DNA from 4 places in the Pseudoalteromonas sp. Ld19 genome. Region 4 is predicted to be linked to each of the others. Evidence: predicted binding sites of a transcription regulator. Region 4 holds the regulator's gene; each other region holds the start of a gene.

Region 1 (5,183 bases), on a different contig from region 4:
ACTTACAAATTAAATGGCCAATTAACAAACAATGAATAAGCAGCAAAAAATACACTCGGATTATTTTTTCTAATGTGAAAATGTAAATTTTCTAGTTTGAACTTATAGTCGATATTGCGTACTATTACTGCATACCGAGCTAGTGCACTGAGTGATATTGTTTCATTACGCAAAGTTCTTAGTAATATGATTTTATCGTATTACATTGTTTTACTTTTTTGGATAAAACCTTAATTTGTAAAACGTAGTTCCCAAAGATTACTTCCTTCAACTTGTTGTTTGCCCGCATTTTTTGCGGGCTTTTTTTTGCCTATCATTTACCGCGTTACCTGATACATTCGTAAACTAATACCAATTGCATTAAATTAGTGATCTATTCTAGAAACGAAAATAGTTCAATAGCAAGGCTAAAATTATGATACATCGTTGTTCTATCTAGATAATTTTTAACGTACTTAGTGAGTTATCTAAACGCCACGCAGCATACCTTCGCAAGTCTTAACGTCCTGTGAATTATCAGTTGACTATTAACGCATCGGTATTTTGAAAGAGAGAGATAATAAAGCAATGACTTGCTGCACAATAAAGCACAGCAAGCTATATAGAGTTAGTCTTTTTTAGGAAGTAAACCAAAGTGATGGTATGCACTGTCAGACACTATGCGCCCACGCGGAGTACGCTGAATAAACCCTTGTTGGATTAAAAATGGCTCTATTACATCTTCTATTGTTTCGCGCTCTTCACCAATAGCGGCCGCTACATTGTCAAGCCCTACAGGGCCGCCCATAAATTTTTCGATTATGGCGAGTAAATATTTACGGTCCATATAATCAAAGCCACTTTTATCTACATCAATCATATCAAGCGCTTGCTTTGCTACTTCGGCGTTTACTGTACCATCAGATTTTACTTGTGTGTAATCGCGTACGCGACGTAGTAAGCGGTTTGCAATACGTGGTGTACCACGCGATCGCTGAGCAATTTCAGTTGCGCCATCATCACACATTTCTAAATCAAGATAATGTGCTGAGCGCCCTACTATGTGCGATAAATCTTCTACTGAGTAAAACTCTAATCGCTGTACAATACCAAAACGGTCACGCAGTGGCGATGTGAGCGAGCCTGCTCGCGTAGTAGCACCAATAAGTGTAAATGCAGGTAAGTCTAATTTAATGGAGCGCGCAGCAGGGCCTTCACCAATCATTATATCAAGCTGGTAGTCTTCCATTGCGGGATAAAGTATTTCTTCAACTTGCGGGCTGAGCCTGTGTATTTCATCAATAAACAGTACATCGCCTTCTTCTAAATTAGTGAGCAACGCTGCTAAATCGCCTGCTTTTTCAAGTACTGGGCCGGATGTTGTTTTAATACTTACGTGTAATTCGTTGGCGACAATGTTTGCGAGCGTGGTTTTACCCAAGCCCGGTGGGCCAAATATCAATAAATGATCGAGCGCTTCACCACGGGTGCGAGCAGCTTCAATAAAAATTTCCATTTGCTGCTTAACATGAGGCTGACCTCTGTAGTCGGCTAAAAGTTTTGGCCTTATTGCACGATCTATAGAATCTTCATTTGTTTTTTCAGTCGCGTCAATTAAGCGATCCGCTTCAATCATGGGTTACTCACAACATAGATTTTAAAGATTCTCTAATAAGAACCTCAGTAGACATATCGGGTTTACTTATCGATTTTACGGCTTTTTGAGCTTGTGGCAATTTATAACCTAATGCAAGCAGTGCCGATACGGCATCATCGGCGGCATTATTAGCAATTGTCGAATCGCTCATTGGCTCTATTACTGCGCTGTCGCTAAATGGCGTAAATAAATCATTACCCCAATCTTTTAGCCTGTCTTTCATTTCGAGTACTAAACGCTCGGCCGTTTTTTTACCTACACCGGGTAATTTAACAAGCGATGTTGAGTCTTCGTTATTTACACAACTTACAAATTGTTTTGCCGACATGCCCGATAAAATAGCTAAGCCAAGTTTTGGCCCTACGCCATTTGCTTTTAATAGCTCTCTAAACAAGGCACGCTCAACTTTATTATTAAAACCAAATAACAGTTGAGCATCTTCACGTACTACAAAGTGCGTATAAACAATCGCGTTTTCACCAATTTTTGGTAAATCGTAAAAACAGGTCATTGGCATTTGTACTTCGTAACCGACACCACTTACTTCAAGTAATATTTCTGGTGGCTGTTTTTCGACTAAAATACCATTTAAGCGGCCTATCATAGTTATTTCCTTAAACGTCCTCTAACGGTTTTGCTTGCGCTACCCGCTAGTTTAATTAAATTTTGTTCTGAGTGAGCATGGCAAATCGCAATAGCGAGTGCATCAGCTGCATCGGCCTGTGGCGTACCGGGTAGTTTTAAAATATTTTTTACCATGTGTTGCACTTGTGTTTTATCAGCGCCACCGTTACCGACTACCGCTTGCTTAATTTGCCTAGCTGAGTATTCAAATACAGGTAAATCCGCCATTGCAGCGCCCACAATCGCGGCGCCTCTAGCTTGGCCTAGTTTTAAAGCTGAATCGGGGTTGTGCGCCATAAATACTTTTTCAATGGCAAAGGTTTCTGGCGAAAACTGTTCAATAAGCTGTGTTATACCTTGGTAGATCATTTTAAGCCTAACCGGAAAAGGATGATCGGCTAACTTAATACAGCCACTCCCTAAGTATGTAAATTTAGAGCCTTGGTGGGCAACAACGCCATACCCAGTCAAACGTGAACCAGGATCGATCCCTAAAATAATGGCCAAACAGCGCTCCATTGTTATTATTTTTAAATTACGCTAATAATGCCAGAGCACTGTATAAATTACCAGTACAAAGAAAACAAAAATGCCCACGTGTTAGGTGGGCATTTGAAAGAGCATGTTAGTTTAAGTTTACCCTAGGGCGCGCACTAGTCCTTGGGTGTTTTGTTTGAGTGTTCGGGCAATCATTAAATAGCCTAAACCCGCTACAAATACGCCGCCAGCTACCGGCCCAATAATCCATATATGCGGATGTAACTTACCTGCTAAATCGAACATTTGTTGCTGTACAATTAAAAGCGCTATGTCGCTAAAAAATGCTGCAACTAAACCGGCTAAACCGCCTAATAATAAAAACTCATACAAGGTCGCGTTTTTAATTAACCGGCTTTTAGCGCCAAGTGTTCTGAGTATTACAATTTCTTGCATACGCTCACCTAAACTAGCTTGAACTTGCGATATAAGTACAAGCGCGCCACACAGCACTACAATTGCAAGTACAAAACCAATGGCAAGTGATACTTGCGAAATAGTTGTTTGTATTTGCTTAACAAAGTTATCAATATCAATCGCTGTAATAGTAGGATAAGTACGCAATAACTGGCTAAAACCACGCTTTTGATCTGGGTTTATACGCACCGACGAAATATACGTTGCTGGAAAATCTGCAAGTACATCGGGGCTTAAAATAATAAAAAAGTTGGGTTTAAGCGTGGCCCAATTAACTTTGCGCACACTGGTAATTTTAGCATCGAACGACTGCGCACCAATTAAAAATGTAAGCGTATCGCCTATCTCAACATCTAAACGCTCAAGCATCGACTCCTCTACTGAAGCTTCAGCCATCGCATTCTCGCCAAACCACGTGCCTTGTGTTACTTCGTTTTGGTCTGGTACATCTTTAAGCCACGTAAGGTTTAGCTCACGGCCAATACCAGCACGTGCTTCTTCGTCTTTTTTCTCGTTGTCTTGCAGCGATACAGAACGCGCTACCAACTCGCCGTTTACCGCATTTACGCGCCCACGAATAGTAGGATAAAACTCTGAGACCTGAATGTCTTTTTGTGCTAAATACTCATTAATTGGCCCAAGCTCATTTTGCGTAATATTAACTAAAAATGCATTAGGCGCATCGGCAGGGAGTTGTGATTGCCAATCAGCTATCATATCGTTTTTAAGTACCACTAAAAACAGCAGTAATTTAATCGCTAACGAAAAACTAATTAACTGTACCGCGTTCACATTTGCACGCTTTTGAATAGACGCAATTGCAAGCGACCAACTGTTACCTGGCTTTAATCCTAATTTTCGACCACCACCAAATATTAATTTAGATACTAAAAACAGCACACCAATTAGCGCAAGTGTGGAGATAAACAAAATAAGCGTTATTTTTATGTTGTTACTAAATAACCACATCAATAAAAACACGGTTAGCGCACTCATGCCTAAATGCACACGACTCACTGCCAACTTGTCGCCTAAGTTACGACGCAGCACTCTGAGCGGTGGAATATCGAATAAATCGAATAACGGTTTGATAGAAAACATAACGGCACAAATTACGCCAGTGCTTATAGCCACCAGCCAAGGTTTAAAGCCACCTAAGGGTAACTTTGTGCCCATACTTTTTGATAAGTAACTTGTTGCTATTTCTTGCAAGCCATAACCAATTAACAACCCTATACTTACCGACATTGCACACACAAGCAATAAATGCAGCATGTATATTTTGCGGATCATTGAGCGGCTACCGCCTAGCGTTTTCATCATCGCTACTGGGTCGTATTGGCGTTCACAATAACGTTTTGCTGAAACGGCTATAGCCACTGCAGCCAAAATAATACCTAATAGGCCGGCAAGTAATAAAAAACTCTCTGCGCGGTTTAAGCTGTTTGAAATAGGTGATTGACGGTCTTTAACGCCATACCATTGTTGGTTTTCTTTCATTTGTGGTTTAAGCCACTCGTAAAAGCTATTTATGTCGGCCTCACTACCGGCATAAAGTTGGCGGTAATAAACACGACTACCCGGCTGCACAACTTCGGTTTTTGCCACATCGTCAATATTAATAAGCACACGACGGCTGCTCGAAAATACATTAAATGGCGCATCGGGCTCTTCTACAATAACTTTTGAAACATTAAATAATGCCGCGCCAAGTTCTACTTGCGCGCCTATATCAATATTTAAACTGTAAAATACCGATTCACTTAGCCACACATTACCCGGCGTTGGCCCGCTATTAGCAACTTTAGTTTCGCCGGTTAGGGTATCTTTAACTTTTAACTGCCCTTTTAGCGGATACGCATTAGATGCCGCTTTTACTGAGCTAAACTGCATTTCATCATCGGCAAACAACATAGTGTCGAAATACACCATTTGCGCCGTTTTTAAATTTTGGCTTTGTGCTTGAGTA
Region 2 (5,183 bases), on a different contig from region 4:
GCGGAGTTAAATAATGAAACACCAGATCAAATGGTGTTATTCAATAAGCCAAATAGTGCAATTACCACGCGATTAAATTCGGCTCATAACGGCGATACGCTGCACTATGAAACAGAGCTATGTTTTGTTGTAAAAAATAAAAAGTTTGTAGGTGTTGGGTTAGGCCTTGATTTAACTAAGCGTACAGTACAAAGTAAATTAAAAAATAAAGGGCTCCCTTGGGAGCGAGCTAAAGCATTTGACGGCTCAGTTATTCTAACTAACTTTGTAGAGTTAACAGATGCAATGCAGCATTTTACGTTTGAACTTAAAATTAATAATGCTGTTATTCAGCAAGGTGATACTCATTTTATGTTACATAACCCTGAATCTATTTTACAAAATATCAGCGAGTTTATGAGCTTAGAAGATAGTGATGTGATCATGACAGGCACACCTTCAGGTGTAGGGGAGGTAACCGCGAAAAGTATTTTTGCTGTCGCGCTTTATGCCAATGATCAGTGTTTACTAGAGCATCACTGGCAAGCAAGTTAAATAGGTAACTAAACAGATAATTAAATATCATTTAATTATCTGTTTTAAATCAGCAGACTTACATTGGGGCGTATTGACCTGCCGTGACTGATTTTGCAGCATAAATACCAAACATGCGCTGCCCTTTGGATTCTCTTTAGGGACGGTTAACTCTTTGTTGCTCTCTTCTTACTTAGACTATAGATTACAAACCTCGCGCCGCGATTAAATCGTCCTTAGATTGAACAAATTTCAATCCACAAAGGTCAACAAGCCCTAATACGGCATCGGATTATTTCTAAAAATAGTATCAATGCCAGTTAGCACGTCATCACTTAGCGTAATATCAAATGCATCAATATCTTCTTTTAATTGCGCCATACTTGTTGCACCAATAATAGACGACGTTACACCGTCTACTTGATTACACCATGCGAGTGCAAGCTGTGCTGGCGTTATATTATTAGCATGCGCCAGCTCAACATATTGTTTAGTCGCTTGCTCTGCGTTTGGTGTATCTCTAAAAATACCGTTACGCTGCATAAAGGTCCAGCGAGAACCTTCTGGGCGAGCACCATTTAAGTATTTACCTGTTAATAAACCGGCGGCTAAAGGTGACCATGGTAAGTAAGCAATATCCTCATGCACACATTGCTCAATTAAATAGGGCCAATCTTTGGTATGCGCTAAGCTAAACTCGTTTTGAATAGATACCATACGAGGCAAATTATGCTCTTTTGCCAAGTTTAAAAATTGGCTTATCCCCCAAGGTGTGTCGTCAGATAAACCGCAGTGTTTAATTTTTCCGGCTTTTACGCAGTCGTTTAAACCTTCTAAAATATCCAGCATGCCAGCTTGATGTTCTTGTGTATTTACGTTTGTAAATTTAAGCATACCAGGCCATTGCCTACCAAAATGAGGCGTAGAGCGATTGGGCCAATGTAGCTGATATAAATCAATATAGTCTGTTTGTAAGCGTTTAAGTGACTCATCAACAGCTTCAATAACCGATTGACGAGTAATATTACCGCCGCCTCTCACCCACGATAAGCCATTTCCCGCTATTTTTGTGGCGAGAATTATATCGCTACGTTTTTGCTGATTACGTGAAAACCAGTCGCCAATAATTTGCTCTGTTTTTCCATATGTATCGGGAGAGGGCGGCACCGCATACATTTCGGCGGTATCAATAAAATTGACGCCTTTAGAGAGTGCGTAAGCTATTTGTTCATCGGCATCGCGCTGAGTATTTTGTAAACCCCAAGTCATACTGCCTAAACACACTCGAGATACGTCTACACCACTGCTACCAAGTGGACTATATTGCATAAAACTTCCTTAGTTATTAGGTTGAGCATGGGTGGTTAGAGCTGATAAAAGAGGCTCAGTAATTAGCGCTTTTTGCCCTGTTGTAAAGTCAAACATAACCACTTTTGAATTACCCGTAGTGGTTATCGCATTTTGTGCATGGCTAAATACAGTGTAATTCATCATAAAGCGATCTTCTTTAATGTCAGTGATGGTAACACCGACAGTAAGTGTATCTGGAAAAGTAACTGGGCGTTTATAGCGCACATTGTTTTCGCTTATAACTGGACCAATACCGCTTGGGGTAATTGTATCAAATAGGTTTATTTTGTTTAAAAAGTCTATTCGAGCTATTTCAAAATAACGTAAGTAAACCACGTTATTAACGTGTTGGAGGGCATCCATGTCAGCCCAAGCTACGGTAATATCAGTATGAATAGGATATTGATCTTTAAACGTTTGCATAAACTTATAGCTCTTAATTTTAAAGCACTTAGGTTATCAATATGAAGTTATGACCTCAAGGTAATTAATATGGCATTTTTAGCTAATCATTGTGCCTATTTAAATTAAGGTCTACAGTTATGTTATATAAATAGGAGAAACGCATATGCAACAAGTAGTTAATTGGGTTCTAGCATGTTTAATTTTTATTATGTCGTTTATTTGTTATGCAATGGGAAATCTCTCGGGAGGAGTGTGTTTACTTGCCGCAGGGTTTTTACTTGAATTTGCTTTTTGGCTGTATTGCTTTAAAAAAACGAGGCGATTTAAGCAGTCATTTTAGATTAGCTAGGCGCTTGCATATTAAAAGTGTTTGCATAATAATGACTGTATAAATAAACAGTTATTTTGTAGCGATGAAAAAGTTTATTCACATAGATATGGATTGTTTTTACGCCGCAGTAGAAATGCGCGACAATCCTGAGCTTGCTAATGTACCGTTGGCAATCGGCGGTAATAGCCGGCGAGGTGTACTTTCAACCGCTAATTACCTTGCTAGAGAATATGGTGTACGCTCTGCCATGTCTAATTACCATGCTAAACAATTATGCCCCGATTTAGTGATTGTACCCGGACGTATGGCTGTTTATAAAGAGGCCTCAAACCAAATACGCGAAGTATTTAACCACTACACAGATTTAATTGAGCCACTTTCCCTTGATGAAGCTTACCTTGATGTAACAAATAGTGCCGCCTGTAAAGGCAGTGCTACGCTTATTGCACAACAAATAAGAGCCGATATTTACAATGCAACTGGGCTGACTGCATCAGCAGGAATTGCGCCAATTAAGTTTATTGCCAAAATAGCGAGTGACGAAAATAAGCCCAACGGGCAATTTGTAGTATTACCCAATGAAGTTGATGGTTTTTTAGCGCAGTTACCACTGGGTAAAATTCCTGGGGTGGGGAAAGTAACGCTCGAAAAACTCAATTTAAAAGGGTTATACACCGGCAAAGATGTGCGCGAAAAAGGCGTAAATTGGATGCAGCAGCATGTAGGTAACTTTGGTGTTTCTCTTTATCAAAAGTGTGCGGGTGAATATGTTGGTAAAGTCTCTACCAATCGAATTAGAAAATCGTTAAGTGTTGAGCATACTTATGAATACAATAAAAACAGCTTACAAGAATGCCTAGAGCAACTCCCTAAGTTGTTAGAGGAGTTGAAGGTACGTTTAGATAAACAACAATTACAAAACAGAATTAATAAACTGAGCGTTAAAGTTAAATTTGCCAATTTTGTAGTGACTTCTGCGGATCAGGCATACCATCAATTAAATACTGAAATTTTTACTCAGTTACTAACTAAAGCTTATCAACGAGGTGTGCAGCAGCCAGTAAGGCTTTTAGGTCTTGGCGTGGGTATAAAAAACCAGCCAGAGCATAATTTACAGCTTAGTATTCTCGATTAAGTGGCAAAGCCTGTAACTGCAAGTTGCCAATAAACAAGCAATTAAACTAAATGCTTGTCGCAGCTTGCTGGTCTTCAATATTTAAATCGACGATAATAGAGGCTTATGTTTTTTAACAGGACCTTTATTTATGGCATATCCACAAGCCGTGTTGGCTCAGCCAGTAAGTGCTAGCCTTGAATGTACATCTCATGATGCATTAATCATTATCAGTGATGATTTTTCTCAATTACCAAACAATCCACTACGAGATGCTGTTTTAGCACAATCAAAAGTTGATTCTCGTATTGGTAAGCAAATTACTTTATTAGTAATTGAAAATAAAAGAGTGATTCTTGCGCCAACGGGTCCTTTAAATAGAGATTACGACGACGTACGCCGTTATTTTGATGCCGCTAAACTTGCAATTAACGAAGCGAAGGCGTCGGGCAGTGTTAATCCTGCATTATTTTTACCAAACTTAAATGCTGATAGCCGTTACCAACATGCGCTGGAAGTTGCTTATTTAGGTGCTTGCCAAGCACTGTGGCAGCCGTTAGAAGCACGTGAGTTTCATGGTGAGAGTATTGAACCTATAACAAATATCGGTTTAGTTGGCGCAAATGAGCAAACAATTAACGCTGTTAATGCAATTGCAGCAGGTCAATACGCTGCACGTGATTTGTGTGGTACTGAGCCTGAGCGTATGGCTCCACCACGCTTTGCTGATTACTGCGTTGATTTATTTAAAGGCTCAAATATTGCCGTTGACGTGATTGATGATATTGCAGCGATTGATAAAAATTACCCAATGTTAAGCACTGTTGCTCGTGCATCGTACGCTGTAGAGCGCCATCATCCACGCGTTGTTAAGCTTGAATATGTACCAAGTGGCGAAGTTACTCGCACACTTATGTTTGTTGGTAAAGGCCTGGTGTATGACACAGGTGGTGCCGATTTAAAAGTAGGCGGTTATATGGCAGGTATGAGCCGTGATAAAGGTGGCGCAGCATCTGTTGCGGGCTTTATGAAAGCCGTTGCTGATTTTCAGCCTAAAGGCGTTAAAGTCATCGCTTATTTAGCCGTTGTTCGTAACTCTATTGGTTCGGATTGTTTTGTACCCGATGAAATTATCACTAGCCGCGAAGGTATACGTGTACGTATTGGTAATACCGATGCAGAAGGGCGCTTAGCAATGGGCGACTTACTTAGTGAAATGAAAGATTTGGCTAAGGGTGAAATCAATCCAACGCTATTTACTGTGGCTACATTAACAGGCCATGCAGCTCGTGCAATGGGACCTTATGGAGCTTATGTTGAAAATGGTCCTGCTCGTAACGCTGGTATTTCACGTCAAATAGCTGACTGTGGTGACTTATGGGCCGATGGCGCAGAAGTATCGCGCTCACGCCGTGAAGATTACGACTTTATCAAACCGCGCACACTTGCTGACGATGTACTCTCTAGTAA
Region 3 (5,183 bases), on a different contig from region 4:
GTAGAGGTTTTAGCACGACCAGCTCAGCGTCAACAGTTAGACTTAGATGATGACGAATAATATTTAGTCAGTATTCGAAATTATAAAATGGGCCCAAGTGGCTCATTTTTTGTTTTACGCTATAAATATTAGGTGTGGAGCGTTTATTGGTTGTTAACTAAAACAGAGGAGGCATGTTTAAATAATACCAATCCGCAATAATACTTAATCAATTTGAGGGATTAAATCTGACGCTAACTTCGTTAAAAATTTCTGATGATATAGAACAACTAAATAACAAATTTTTTGCCTTGTTATCGACATGATTTCCTTCCCTCAAAATAGATCACTTTATTAAGCGAATCGGTATAAGCAAGTTTGGTGCGCTGGTAAATGTAGCGTTTAAGCTCTAACTACATACTGCAATAATTGACATAAACATAAACATAAACATAAATAAGGTAGCTACAAGAGTAGAGGAGGGCTTAAGTGTATTTATATCAATAAAGGACTGTTTATAATCAACAATCCTTACTTATGTAAATGGTTAAATAAAATTATATATTACACACTGTGGCATTTTTTGTACTTCTTATTACTACCACATGGGCAATCATCATTTCTACCCACCTTAATATCCGTAACTGGAAATATAGTGCCATCTAAATAACGCCATTGAGCATTTTCTTTAATGAATTGCGATTTTTCGTGAAGTTCACAAAACAGACTTTGGTAAAAGTACTGAGCTTTAAATTCTACTTCGCCTTTATCTTCGTCATGGTGTGCGCTAATGACATCAAGATTTATAAATCGACAGCTGTTAGCAAAATCTTTTATTTCTTTAACAGGATTTTCAGCTTGTTTTTCACTTGCATAGGTTTGGTAAACATATTTTGCATTTTTAAGTACATAAGCCGTATAACGCGAACGCATTAGTTGTTCAGGAGTCTGAGCTTGTTGTTTTGCTAAATGAAGAGGTTCGCAGCAGTCTGCATATTCTTGCTGGCTGCCACATAAACAGCTTATAGAGTTCAGTGAGTTCATAGTTGTTCTACACAGTATAAAAGCGTTAGTTTAACAAGCTTGTTGGCTATGGGGTATCTTTGTAATTTGAATATTATTTGTAAAACAGTAAAGTTTTGTTCGTGTTTTACTCAAATCTAAAGATAAGCTATTAAGTAACTGGTTATTTACTATGTCTGTCCATGTAATTACTGCTGAAAAATTACCGTTATGTAACGCCGAATTTAATACATACTCTAAATTGACTAGGTGCTTTTGTCTAATAACAAGTAATTTACTTGTATCAATAGAGCATGAATCAAGTAATGCTTTACTAGGTACGTTATCCGGTGCGATTAATAATGTCCAAGCGTTTAGATTATTGTACTGATGTAGCACCTTTAATAACTCAAATGTCGCAGATATCTCATCTTCAATCTGAATTAAATTAACACAATCACTTTTATCGTCTTGCTGGTAGCTTTTAACTGTTCTAATTGTAATAGGCTGTAACATCTTAATTATCTCACTGGGTTTATATACAGTATTTATATACAGTAGTTTATACAGTGCTTTTGCGCAAGTATTATTTGCTATTTATTTGTACAGTTATTCTTTTTTAAATATTCAATTAGATTTAATTTTTAAGTAGGTCTTTGATAATTAATGTTTTTATATTTTATACCACTTCTGGCTTAAATTTTAATTATAGAGTGCTATTGCTACTATGACTTAGCCAGCAGGTGGTTGCAGCGTTTCTTACGGTGACTTTATACAGGTGTTTTATGAATAAAATACGTAGATGATTATTCTGTAGGGGAAGTATGAGAGATCAAATGAGAAAACTGCAGCTGGTGAATTTGCTCATACAAACTAGCAGCATAACATTGTGCATCTTTAAAGCGTTTGGTCTCAATATGTTTACGTAGATCGGCTAAAGCCGCCGTCGCAGGTTCATGACCTTGACTACTTGATAAGCTTAGCCATGCTGCAGCATGAAAAACACTTTGCGGTACGCCTTGCCCTTTAACAAAAAACAGTCCCAAATAAAATTGTGCTCGGTGATCTCCCGACATAGCAGCCAAACGCATCCATTTTGCGGCAAGTGGATGTTGGTCATTTTTTAAATAATATAGTGCCTTATTAAGAGAGCTTTGCGGGCGATCCTCATTATTTGGCGCTAAATTAGCATTATTAGGTTGCGTTACAAAAGACAATATATTGTCTAATTGTTGCTCTAAATTCTGACCTGTTGGTGTTGTATTTATCATATTCGTCTTTTTGTTATCTTAGCTACTTCAATAGTTTAGTATACCGCAAGGTAAAATGTCCTGTAAAAAATTATTTTTATGATAAAATCTCGTCACTTTTTATTATCATAAGTTTATTATGCTCGAAGCCTTATTTAAAATTAATGAAAATGGTTCCTCGGTTCGCCGTGAGTGTATCGCTGGTGTAACTACATTTATAACCATGGTTTATATCGTGTTTGTGAATCCTGCAATGTTAGCTGAAGCAGGAATGGATCAAGGAGCAGCCTTTGTCGCTACATGTATTGCTGCTGCTATTGGTTGTTTTATTATGGGTTTATGGGCTAATTATCCATTAGCACTTGCGCCTGGTATGGGATTGAATGCCTTTTTTACTTACGGTGTTGTGCTGGGAATGGGGTATACGTGGCAAGCCGCATTAGGTGCTGTGTTTATGTCGGGCTGTATATTTCTATTTTTAAGCTTATTTAAAGTTCGAGAGTGGATCATTAATGCGATTCCCTTAGTTTTAAAACAGGCTATTGCAACAGGTATTGGTGCATTCTTAGCGCTAATTGCGCTTAAAAATGCAGGGATCATCATCGCGAGTCCAGCAACTTTAGTCCAGCTAGGCGATATAACATCAGCGGGCCCATTGTTAGCTATTTTTAGCTTCTTTATTATTGCAGCACTTTTATATCGCGATTTTAAAAGTGGTGTTTTAATTAGCATTTTATTGGTGACTGTTATAGCACTAGGTTTAGGGCTTGTTGAATATCATGGTGTGGTTGCTATGCCGCCTTCTATTGTTCCTACCTTTATGCAGCTTGATTTTGGTGCGGCACTTGAGCTTTCAATGCTCAGTGTTATTTTTGCATTTTTGTTTGTTGATTTATTTGATACTTCAGGGACATTAGTCGCTGTAACACAAAAAGCGGGATTGGCTGATGAAAAGGGCAATATGCCTCGCTTAGGACGAGCATTGAGTGCAGACAGCACTGCCACAATTGCAGGTGCAATGTTGGGTACTTCAACAACAACATCTTATATCGAGTCGGTTGCAGGTGTATCTGTAGGTGGGCGAACAGGCTTAACCGCTGTTGTTGTTGGTATTTGCTTTTTACTAATGATGTTTTTTGCACCACTTGCGCAGATGGTGCCTATTTACGCAACGGCTGGAGCCATTTTATATGTGGCTGTATTAATGCTGCAAAATCTGAAATTTGTAAATTGGGATGACATGACCGATGCTATTCCGGTGACTGTTGTATTATTAATGACGCCATTAACTTTTTCTATTGCACATGGTATTGCACTGGGTTTTATATCGTATACTGCAGTTAAAGTGCTGTGTGGCAAGCGAGATGAAGTCTCAATTAGTGTCTGGATTTTAACTGTGTTATTTGTTGTTAAGTTTGCGTTTTTGTCGTGATAGATGCTGATGAATATTAACAACTGACCATAAAAAAGCCCATATAATTGTATGGGCTTAACTAAAAAAGATAAATGCTTACCATTTCTTTTTAGGGGCAAATAATACATCTAAATCGTCTTGCTCTTGCTCATTTTTCTTTTTAAGTGCTGTGGCGTTCGAAGCTCTAAGCTCAACACTTATCGCCTCTAAATAACCCTCAACTTCTTGAAGCTTTGCTGTTACGTACTCATCAGCGAATGAAACAGAGTTTAATGTTGCATAGGCTTTTTCAAAATATTGCCTTGCAGAGCCAACCATGCTCGCCGCTTGTGCAGATACGCCACGTTTAATTTGACTTTCTATGTTTATTCTAAGCTGAAGCCTTTCAAGACGTTTGTCTTCTCCTGAAAAAACTTGGCTATCAACTCTACCCTTAGCATGCTCTGATCGTAAAATTGCACGTAGTTTTTTAATACCTTGAATAAGGCCAACAAGCTGTTTATCGTTACTTGGGATAGATAGTGCATCACTATTATTACCTTGAACATTACTTGCTAGATGTTCTTTTGCCTCGGTTAAACGGTTTTTTAGTGCTTTAGAGCTCGGCGAGTTAATAACCATGGTATTAAGTGCTTCATAAATACGTCGTTGCAACACTTTTATAATATGTTCTGATAATGGAATATTAGCATTATTCATTAATGCTTCTTCGGTTTCTTCTATTATCGCTTTTTGTTTTGTAAGCTCTTTTCGACGTTTGCCTTCTTGCTTTTCTTTGTGTTGCTGAACGGCATTAACCCAAAGCGCAATCACAATCAGTGCAACTATAAGCACTATTATAATAGAAACGATCATGTTGTAATTCTCGGATTCATAAGCTAATTAATTAATCTTACATTAAATATATGGTAACGGGGTAGTTTTACAATAATTAACTTAAAAATAGACTAATAATGTATTGAAAGTCTACGTAATTATAAGATAAATCGGAATAATCATTGCTACCTGAAGTATATTTATTGTGCTAGCCTTGAGCTCCAGACGTATAAATGCAAACGCACTGGCCTAAAACTACGATTAAAGTAGAATAATGCTTGGACATAACACCTATTGCCTTTATATATAATATGAATAACAACGTTAAAATATGCAGCCATGAAATTACAACAACTCAGATACATAGTAGAAGTACAAAATCATAAACTAAATGTTTCAGCCACTGCTGAGAGCTTATTTACCTCACAGCCCGGCATTTCTAAACAAGTACGAATGCTAGAGGATGAGTTAGGAGTACAAATATTTGGTCGCAGCGGTAAACATTTAACGCATGTAACGAGTGCGGGTAAAGAAATTATTCATATATCACGTGAAATCTTATCGAAGGTCGAAGGTATAAAAGCAGTCGCAAATGAACATACGCTACCAGATCAGGGTAAGTTAAATATTGCTACGACTCATACCCAAGCGCGTTATGCGCTTCCGAATGTTATTCAAGGGTTTATGAAAAAATACCCTGCGGTATCGCTTCATATGCACCA
Region 4 (5,183 bases):
ACGCTAACAACAGCGTTAACGCCTGAGTTTTGATAACCTTGGTTGGTCTCGACAACAGCAAGATCAATTAAGCTATTTATATCCCCCGATTTTTGCGCAGCTGCAGGCGTATATAAAACTAATAAGCTAATATCGCTTTGTGCATTGCTAGCCATTGCTGTTTGGTAATTTTGTGCCGTTAAAATTTGCTCGCTGATTGAAGCTATGTTGCTATTGCTAGATTGCTTATAATCGGGTGCATGCTCAGCAGGTTGTTTTGCTGGATCCAGTTCAATGAAGTTATGACCAGAGTGTTTATTTGGTTGTAATTTGTAAACATGTTCGCCTACTTTTACCGTACCAGAAATCCCTTTTTCCGATTTGATGAGTGTAACTTCGTCACCATCTAAGCTTTTACCAACCCAAATTAGACTACCTGTTGCTGATGAGCTTGTTGTGCTTTTAATAAACTCAATATTATTACCTTTAATAGGTAAGAAAAAAGCATCTGTGTTGCTGCTTAGTTCAAAAAGTGGTTGCCCAAATTGAGATTGAGTACTTGCTTGTGCAGTCATGCTTTGTGAAATGTTAGAGTATTGAACTTCAAAAAGTGGAACTTGAGCGTGCGTATAACCACTGAACAGTAGGCCAATAAATAATGGTGAGTATTTTTTCATTTTATAATCCTTTTGAATTTATTTTGTTCTTATAAAGTGTACATGTTAATAATCTGTTTTCAACCCATTAACATTGGGGTGTGTTTAACAAGGCTATTATTGTAAATATAAAAATACACTTGTTTAATTTATGTAACCAGACTTTGTTTTTGTAAGTGTGAAAGGGGGATTTATTAATTATGAAAAACAAACGCTATTAGCTGGTAATCGCATAGTTTGTTTAGCTTAATTTAAATTTGCGATTTTTATTTAACTGTATATACTCACAGTTAAATGTACTGTATGGAAAACCAGTTATATGCGACCATTAACGAAGCGCCAAGCTCAAATACTCGAATTAGTTAAAGTTTTTATTAAAGACACTGGTATGCCCCCTACACGTGCAGAGATTGCACAAACACTAGGTTTTAAAAGTGCCAATGCTGCAGAAGAGCATCTAAAAGCACTTGCAAAAAAAGGTGTTATTAAAATGAAGCCAGGCGCAAGCCGAGGTATTCAACTTGTTGAAGAAGAACCTGAGCAATTGGGTTTGCCTCTAATTGGCCGAGTAGCGGCCGGTGAGCCTATTTTGGCGCAAGAGCATGTTGAAAGTCATTGTAAAATTGATCCATTAATGTTTAAACCTGCTGCCGATTTTTTACTGCGCGTTAACGGTATGAGCATGAAAGATATAGGTATTATGGATGGCGACTTATTGGCGGTGTATAAAACTCAAGTTGCTGAAAATGGGCAAGTTGTAGTTGCACGTGTTGATGATGATGTAACTGTAAAGCGCTTTGAAAAAGCAGGTCGAAAAGTACTGCTGCATGCTGAAAATGATGATTTTTCAGCAATTGAAGTCGATTTAGAAAACGAATCTTTTAATATTGAAGGTTTGGCTGTTGGGGTTATTCGTAACGCTGATTGGATGTAATACCAATTTTAGTAAAAACATGATCATTTTAGCGCATTAAATAACTCACTAACTACGTTAAAAATTATTTATATAGAACAACTATGTATCATAATTTTAGCCTTGTTATTGAGCTACTTTCTTATCACTATAATAAATCACTAATTAATGCAGTGTTAAATTAGTGATTTTATAAATGCGTGCTTTTTAGTACGCATTTTTAGTTACAAGGCTCCTTACTAAACAATTTTTATTGCACTCCTCTTTTATCCCCTTATGTTATTTGTAACCCCTATCAAAACTCAGTTCGCATCATTTTAAAATTTTAAAAGTGACATGTTTTTTTGCTAATCCGTTAATATCATTTGTTTAATTTTCATACTAAAACTTGCTTGTTGGTTAATCTTTAGCTAATTATTAATGGGCTGGGCTAACAGTAACTCATTGTTTTTAGTTTTGAGAATACACATATTTACAATAAAACCTTGGTTAGCGCAGTGTAATACCTAATTGTTTAATAAGGACGAGGGTATTAATACAAAAATAAAAATAACGAATTGGCGTTTAAGCCGTATGCCTCTTCGCTTTGCACTCGCAACAGCATCAAAGGAGTCGTCACATGGGTAAATTGAGCTCTACCTTGTGGCTTATACTGTTTGTTTTTCCGCAGCAAGTATTGGCAAATAGCCAATTTAATATGCGTAAAGGCGTAACTGATATAAGTAATAATGTTTATCAGCTGCACATGACTATATTTTTCATATGTTGTGTGATTGGGGTAATCGTGTTTGCCATTATGTTTTGGGCACTCATTCATCACCGCAAATCTAAAGGAGCAGTGCCTGCTCAATTTCACGAAAGCACGAAAGTAGAAATACTTTGGACTGCTATTCCGTTTGTTATTTTAATTGCTATGGCTATACCGGCCACTAAAACTCTAATTGCAATGGAAGATGCCAGTAAGGCTGATCTCACTATTAAAATTACAGGATCGCAATGGAAATGGCATTACGAATACATGGGTGAAGACGTTGAGTTTTACTCAATGCTTTCTACTCCTCAAGACGAAATTGCTAATCTTGCACAGAAAAACCCTAACTATTTACTTGAGGTAGATAAACCACTGGTACTGCCTATAAACCAAAAAGTACGTTTTTTAATGACCTCAGACGATGTTATTCACTCGTGGTGGGTGCCCGATTTTGCCGTCAAAAAAGACGCAAATCCTGGGTTTATAAACGAAACATGGACCAATATAAACGAAGAAGGGATTTACCGGGGTCAATGCGCTGAGCTGTGCGGTAAAGATCATGGTTTTATGCCTGTGGTTGTAGTTGCAAAATCAGAATCCGATTTTAAAACCTGGTTGGTAGATGCAAAGCAGGCTAAGCAGAAAGCTGCGCTGGCAGATGCCGCACTGCTTGATCAAACGTTACCTAAAGATGAGTTAATGACTTTGGGTGAACAAGTATATATGGCTAATTGTGCAGCGTGCCATCAGCCTACGGGCATGGGATTACCAGGTGTATTTCCTGCACTTAAAGGGAGTCCAATTGTATTAGGGGATATTGAAGATCACATTGATATAATTATTCATGGCCGCCCAGGCACTGCAATGCAAGCCTTTGCAAAACAGTTATCTATAAAGCAATTAGCAGCAGTTATTACTTATAAGCGTAATGCATGGGGTAACGATACGGGTGATGTTATTCAGCCGAGTCAAATACAGACAGCACTTGATGCCAAAGTGGAGGCGAACTAATGAGTAGCATAGTAGAACAACCTAACGCCGATGAAGCGCATCATGCACATCACCCTGCAAAAGGATTTAAACGCTGGCTTTATACAACCAATCATAAAGATATAGGTAGTTTATATTTAATATTTTCGCTGACCATGTTTTTAATTGGTGGCGCAATGGCCATGGTGATTAGGGCTGAATTATTTCAACCAGGTTTACAGTTGGTTGATCCCCACTTTTTTAATCAAATGACCACCGTACACGGTTTAATTATGGTATTTGGTGCAGTAATGCCAGCCTTTACTGGTCTTGCCAATTGGATGGTGCCGCTGATGATTGGTGCACCTGATATGGCACTACCAAGAATGAATAACTGGAGTTTTTGGATTTTACCGTTTGCGTTTTTAATTTTATTAGCATCGTTATTTATGCCCGGTGGTGGTCCTGCATTTGGCTGGACTTTTTATGCTCCGCTCTCTACAACTTACAGTAATGACAATACGGCGTTGTTTGTATTTGCCGTACATATAATGGGAATAAGTTCAATTATGGGGGCTATTAATGTAATTGTCACCATAGTTAACTTACGTGCTCCAGGCATGACATGGATGAAGCTCCCCCTATTTGTATGGACATGGTTAATTACTGCCTTTTTATTAATTGCGGTAATGCCCGTACTTGCAGGGGCTGTCACTATGGTGCTTACCGATAAGTACTTTGCGACCAGCTTTTTTGATGCCGCAGGTGGCGGTGATCCGGTGATGTTTCAGCATATTTTCTGGTTTTTTGGTCACCCAGAAGTGTACATCATGATTTTGCCAGCGTTCGGTATTATATCGACCATAGTGCCTACTTTCTCGCGTAAAAAACTCTTTGGTTATGCCTCTATGGTGTATGCCACATCCTCGATTGCGCTGCTGAGCTTTATTGTTTGGGCGCATCATATGTTTACCACGGGGATGCCTGTAGCAGGTGAATTGTTTTTTATGTACGCCACAATGCTTATATCTGTGCCCACTGGGGTCAAAGTATTTAACTGGGTTGCCACTATGTGGAAGGGTTCAATAAGTTTTGAGGTACCCATGCTATTTAGTATTGCCTTTATTGTATTGTTTACCCTAGGTGGCTTTTCTGGGTTGATGTTAGCCATTACACCTGCTGATTTTCAATATCACGATACTTACTTTGTTGTAGCGCATTTTCACTATGTATTAGTAACCGGTGCGATATTCTCGATTATGGCGGGCGCTTATTATTGGCTGCCTAAGTGGACGGGCAATATGTTTAATATCACCTTAGCTAAATGGCATTTTTGGTTATCACTGGTGAGCGTCAATGTACTGTTTTTTCCTATGCACTTTGTAGGACTTGCTGGTATGCCGCGTCGTATTCCTGATTATGCACTGCAATTTGCCGATTTTAACGCAATCATAAGTATTGGTGGTTTTGCCTTTGGCTTATCGCAATTGCTGTTTGTGGCTGTTGTAATTAAATGTGCTCGTGGTGGCGATAAAGTACCTGCAAAAGTATGGGATGGGGCAGAAGGGCTTGAGTGGGAAGTTGACTCACCAGCTCCGTATCATACTTTTTCTACACCTCCGGAAATAAAGTAATGACACACGCACCGCTACTTAAGCGCTTGATATTAATTTGCGTGGGTATGTTTGCATTTGCATTTGCCTTAGTGCCCTTATACGACGTGTTTTGCGACGTAACAGGGCTCAATGGCAAGCCTTCGCTAGAGCAAGCAAAGCAAAGTACACAAATAATACAAAATCGTGAAGTTGGCGTTAGCTTTACTACGCATGCTCAAAGCGGTGCGCCATTCGAAGTTAAATCAAAAGAATACAGCGTTGTGGTAAAGCCCGGTGCAATGCGTGAAGTGTTTTTTAGC

The links. The regulator LexA, encoded in region 4, represses DNA repair genes until DNA is damaged. The targets are predictions, from matches to a motif close to TACTGTATNNNNATACAGTA.
Region 1: the regulator LexA is predicted to act here: its motif matches at 2,816-2,835, upstream of ruvC (crossover junction endodeoxyribonuclease RuvC).
Region 2: the regulator LexA is predicted to act here: its motif matches at 2,651-2,670, upstream of dinB (DNA polymerase IV).
Region 3: the regulator LexA is predicted to act here: its motif matches at 1,522-1,541, upstream of ACJJVZ_RS09685 (SulA-like leucine-rich domain-containing protein).

The regions. Positions count from the first base shown of each region.
Region 1 is NZ_JBISHA010000018.1:325,759-330,941, reverse strand. It holds gene ruvB (Holliday junction branch migration DNA helicase RuvB) at 608-1,615, opposite strand; gene ruvA (Holliday junction branch migration protein RuvA) at 1,623-2,240, opposite strand; gene ruvC (crossover junction endodeoxyribonuclease RuvC) at 2,243-2,767, opposite strand; gene ACJJVZ_RS09310 (ABC transporter permease) at 2,897-5,183, opposite strand, start outside.
Region 2 is NZ_JBISHA010000017.1:382,706-387,888, forward strand. It holds gene ACJJVZ_RS06960 (fumarylacetoacetate hydrolase family protein) at 1-534, shown strand, start outside; gene ACJJVZ_RS06965 (aldo/keto reductase) at 790-1,842, opposite strand; gene ACJJVZ_RS06970 (thioesterase family protein) at 1,852-2,286, opposite strand; gene dinB (DNA polymerase IV) at 2,682-3,734, shown strand; gene ACJJVZ_RS06980 (M17 family metallopeptidase) at 3,865-5,183, shown strand, end outside.
Region 3 is NZ_JBISHA010000018.1:405,565-410,747, forward strand. It holds gene ACJJVZ_RS09675 (DUF6172 family protein) at 1-60, shown strand, start outside; gene ACJJVZ_RS09680 (YchJ family protein) at 544-1,023, opposite strand; gene ACJJVZ_RS09685 (SulA-like leucine-rich domain-containing protein) at 1,054-1,497, opposite strand; gene ACJJVZ_RS09690 (tetratricopeptide repeat protein) at 1,788-2,252, opposite strand; gene ACJJVZ_RS09695 (NCS2 family permease) at 2,371-3,663, shown strand; gene ACJJVZ_RS09700 (hypothetical protein) at 3,742-4,500, opposite strand; gene cysB (HTH-type transcriptional regulator CysB) at 4,801-5,183, shown strand, end outside.
Region 4 is NZ_JBISHA010000016.1:36,004-41,186, forward strand. It holds gene ACJJVZ_RS04510 (M12 family metallo-peptidase) at 1-656, opposite strand, end outside; gene lexA (transcriptional repressor LexA) at 955-1,569, shown strand; gene coxB (cytochrome c oxidase subunit II) at 2,168-3,310, shown strand; gene ctaD (cytochrome c oxidase subunit I) at 3,310-4,902, shown strand; gene ACJJVZ_RS04530 (cytochrome c oxidase assembly protein) at 4,902-5,183, shown strand, end outside.